DNA from 2 places in the Tsuneonella sp. CC-YZS046 genome. Region 2 is predicted to be linked to the other one. Evidence: predicted binding sites of a transcription regulator. Region 2 holds the regulator's gene; the other holds the start of a gene.
The links. The regulator LexA, encoded in region 2, represses DNA repair genes until DNA is damaged. The targets are predictions, from matches to a motif close to GTTCCNCNCTTGTTCT.

Region 1 (2,203 bases), 220 kb from region 2:
TCGCGGGACACGTCGATGCCCGTCACCCCGGCATTCGGCCGGGCTTCGCCCAAGGCCAGGGACAATTCGCCGCCGCCGCACCCGATGTCGAGGATGCGATCGCCCGGAACGCCGGCCAGACGTTCCAGCATGATCTGCGTCAATCCGGAAAAGGCACGATCGGTAAGGCGGATATTCTCCGCCCAGACCTTCCCCGTCGCCTCCTGCCAATCAGCCTTGGTCGCCATTCGAGCTATCTATCCCCGCGCCGCTCGACTGGAAAGGCCGGCGCGCGCCATGAAGGTCGCTTGCGCCGGCCCCGGTTCCCAAGCGCCGATCCGCCGGCGCTTCTTGAAGATCAGATATCGTCGTCCGCGTCCGGACCCGACATCATCTCCTCGGCGACCTGATCGGTGCGGCCGCGAATCGCGGCTTCCAACCGGGTGCAAATTTCAGGATTTTCCTTGAGATACTGCTTGGCATTTTCCCGGCCCTGCCCGATCCGGATGCTGTCATAGCTGAACCAGGCGCCGGATTTCTCGACGAGGCCCGCCTTGACGCCCAGATCGAGAATTTCCCCGATCTTGGAAATGCCTTCGCCATACATGATGTCGAATTCGACCTGCTTGAACGGCGGGGCAACCTTGTTCTTGACGACCTTCACCCGCGTGGCGTTGCCGACGATATCGTCCCGGTCCTTGATCTGGCCGGTGCGGCGGATGTCGAGCCGGACCGATGCATAGAATTTCAGCGCATTGCCGCCCGTCGTCGTTTCCGGATTGCCGTACATCACGCCGATCTTCATGCGGACCTGGTTGATGAAGATCACCATGCAGCGCGAACGGCTGATGGAGCCCGTCAGCTTGCGCAATGCCTGCGACATCAGCCGCGCCTGCAGGCCGACATGGCTGTCGCCCATCTCGCCTTCGATTTCCGCCCGCGGAACCAGCGCGGCGACCGAATCGATCACCAGCACGTCGATCGCATTGGAACGCACCAGCGTGTCCACGATTTCCAGCGCCTGCTCACCCGTATCCGGCTGGGACACGATCAGCTCGTCGATGTCGACGCCCAGCTTCTTGGCATAGACCGGATCGAGCGCATGTTCCGCATCCACGAAGGCGGCGGTGCCGCCCGTCTTCTGCGCTTCCGCGATGGCATGCAGGGCCAGCGTGGTCTTGCCGGAGCTTTCCGGCCCGTAGATTTCGATGATCCGGCCGCGCGGCAGCCCGCCAATGCCCAGGGCGATGTCCAGCCCGAGCGAGCCGGTGGAAATCGCTTCCACCTGCATGGCTTCCCGGCTGCCCAGCTTCATCGCGGAACCCTTGCCGAAGGCCCGGTCGATCTGAGCGAGCGCGGCTTCGAGCGCCTTCTGACGATCCACGTTGTTTTCCTTATCCACGAGCTTCAAACTTGCCGCCATGTGATGGCCTCCTCGCTGCCTACCGGGCTGAACGGAACAGTCAACCGAGCGAGGATGTATCACCTTTGTTCTCATGGAACAAGAGCGGAACAAAAAATTTCCCAACAGGGATCAGGCGGCCCTTCCCCCCAGGACTTCCGCCACTTTCCGGGCGATCTGCTGCACGGAAAACGGCTTGGGGATAAAGTGCATGTTCTCGATGTCGATGTCGCGCCGCAGCTGTTCCTCGGCATAGCCCGACATGAACAGGACCGGCAGGCCGGGCCGCAGCTTGCGGATTTCGCGCAGCATCGCGGGGCCATCCATGCTGGGCATCACCACGTCGCTGATGACCAGATCGAATTCCTCCCCGGCCTTCACCTTTTCCAGCCCTTCCTCGCCATCGCAGGCCGTGACGATATCGTAGCCCTCGCGCGCCAGCGCCCGCTCCGCCACCGCGCGAACCATATCCTCGTCCTCCACCAGCAGCAGGCGGCCGCCACCGGCCCATTCCGTCACCTCTTCCGCGCGCTGGGCGGCCGTGGGGACCAGGCCGTCATAGACCGGCAGATAGATCACGAAACGCGCGCCCACGGTCCGCCCGCCCGGGCCCGGCACATTCTCGACAAAGACGAAGCCGCCGGACTGCTTGACGATGCCATAGACCGTGGACAGGCCCAGCCCCGTGCCCTTCCCCATTTCCTTGGTGGTGAAGAACGGCTCGAAAATCTTGCCAAAATGCTCCTGCGGTATGCCGCCGCCCGTATCCTCGACGATCAGCGCCGTATAATCCCCGATCGGGATGATGTCGGTCTTCATCCG
Region 2 (2,203 bases):
TCCGACCCCGCCGATTGCTCGCCCCATCAGATTCCCGCCAGCAACGGCCCGATGCTGCAGGCGATGCTCAGCGCCCTGCCCTGCGTCACGCGGCGCCTCGGCCCGGTTCCCGACCGGCGCGATGCCCTCGCCCAGGCGCTGGATGAGGCGAAGACGTGCGACCTGATCGTGACCAGCGGCGGCGCATCGGTCGGCGACCATGACCTGATCCGCCCGGCGCTGACCGACTGGGGCGCCGAAATCGCGTTCTGGCGAGTCGCGATGAAGCCGGGGAAACCCCTGCTGGTGGCGGGGCGCGGGCGGCAATTGGTGCTGGGCCTGCCCGGCAACCCGGTTTCCAGCTTCGTCACCGGCTTCCTGTTCCTGCTGCCTCTGGCACGGGCCTTGCTGGGGGCGGCCTCTCCGCTCCCTCACTCCTGCCGGGCGCTGTTGGGCGCCGGCCTGCCGCAAGGCGGCAAAAGGCTCGAATTCCTGCGCGCCCGGTGGGATGGAGAGCATGTCGTTCCCCTGGCGGAACAGGACAGCAGCGGCCTGAATGCGCTGGCGGAGAGCAACGCCCTGATAGAACGCCCGGCCGGGGCGGCGGCGCTCGGGGCGGGCGCCCCGGTCCGCATATTCCCGCTGCAACCGGCTGCGGTCGCTTGACTCGCCGGTCGCTTGACTCAAAGGCGAAAGTTGCTTACTTGTTCCTCATTCGTTCACGCCGTGGACCGGCAGAAACGATAGGGCCAAAGGCAGAATGAGGAACTGCGTCCATGCTGACCGCCAAACAGCACGAGCTTATCCGTTTCATCCAGACCCGGCTTGAAGAAACCGGCATTTCGCCTTCCTTCGAGGAAATGAAGGAAGCGCTGGATCTGAAATCGAAGTCAGGCGTGCATCGCCTGATCTCCGCCCTGGAGGAACGCGGCTTCATCCGCCGCCTGCCCAATCGCGCCCGCGCGCTGGAAGTGCTCAAGCAGCCGGACGATGTCAGCGCGGCGGGCATCCGCTCGGCGGCTGCCAACGATCTTCTCGCGCGCCATACCAGCCCCCCGCCCGCCGCTCCGGCTCCGGCCAACGACGTCATCGAAATTCCGCTGCACGGGCGCATCGCCGCTGGCGTTCCCATCGAAGCGCTGGAAGGTCAGGCGACCCTTCCGGTTCCGGCCGCCCTGCTCGGTTCGGGCGAGCATTACGCGCTCGAGGTATCGGGTGATTCGATGATCGAAGCGGGCATTCTCGACGGCGATTTCGCGCTGGTGAAGCGCACCGATACGGCCCGCGACGGGGAAATCGTGGTGGCGCTGGTGCGCAACGAGGAAGCGACGCTCAAATATCTGCGCCGGGAAAACGGCAAGATCCGCCTCGATCCCGCCAATGGCGCCTATGAGCCTCAGATCTACGAACCTGGCGAGGTCGTGGTGCAAGGCAAGCTGGCGGGGCTGCTGCGGCGCTATCATTGATGGGTGCGTCTCCGGCCGCCTTCAGCGGCCGGGCCGCCACCAGCCGTGCTGACCCTGATCCTCCGCGACCGTGCGGATGGATTGCCCGGCAAGGTCGATCGCCAATCCGCCGGTTTCCCGAAGCATCCGGCGATCGGCCTTGATCCAGCGGGGCTTGCAGGAACGCGGCAGAGTGCGATCGGCGATCACGATGTCCGCGCGCTCGCAGGCGGCGGCCAGCGCCCGCTCCGCCACCAGCTCCCGGCTGCGGGCCATCAGCAGATGCCATTCGCGCCCGCCGCGCTTCAGGGCCGCCACGCAGAAATCCGGGCTGCACCGCGCTCCCCGCCATTGCGAGAGCGGCAGCGGCTCCCCATCCATTCCCGCCAGTTCCACCAGGTTCTCGCGCGTGAACGAACTCCGGCTGTCGCGCAGCACCAGCAGGCGGCCCCCTTCCCCGGTTATGCCGACATGGCGGCCATCGCTGGATACAAGGACATCCGGCCCGGGGCTGATGAGGACCAGAATGCTGGCCAGCAGGGCGGGAAACAGGCCCCACAAGCGGATCGGGCCTCTCCACAGCGCGAGCCACAACCCACCCACGGCGAGCAGGGCGAAATGGAAGTTGGCCATGGCCGGCATCCGCGTGACGGCGCCAGGCTGGCTTGCGGTCCAGTGCGCGAGCGCGAGCAGCAGTTCGAGCGACTTTCCCGCGAGCCACCACGCGGGGCCGCCGATGCCCGCCAGATCCAGCAGCAGCGCCAGGGCGATCAGCGGCA

Region 1: a site for LexA is predicted at 1,478-1,493, ahead of recA (recombinase RecA). Genes of this name have one in related genera too.

The regions. Positions count from the first base shown of each region.
Region 1 is NZ_CP141590.1:1,535,912-1,538,114, forward strand. It holds gene U8326_RS07535 (class I SAM-dependent methyltransferase) at 1-227, opposite strand, end outside; gene recA (recombinase RecA) at 338-1,402, opposite strand; gene U8326_RS07545 (response regulator) at 1,514-2,203, opposite strand, start outside.
Region 2 is NZ_CP141590.1:1,319,296-1,321,498, forward strand. It holds gene U8326_RS06545 (molybdopterin molybdotransferase MoeA) at 1-645, shown strand, start outside; gene lexA (transcriptional repressor LexA) at 756-1,445, shown strand; gene U8326_RS06555 (ComEC/Rec2 family competence protein) at 1,467-2,203, opposite strand, start outside.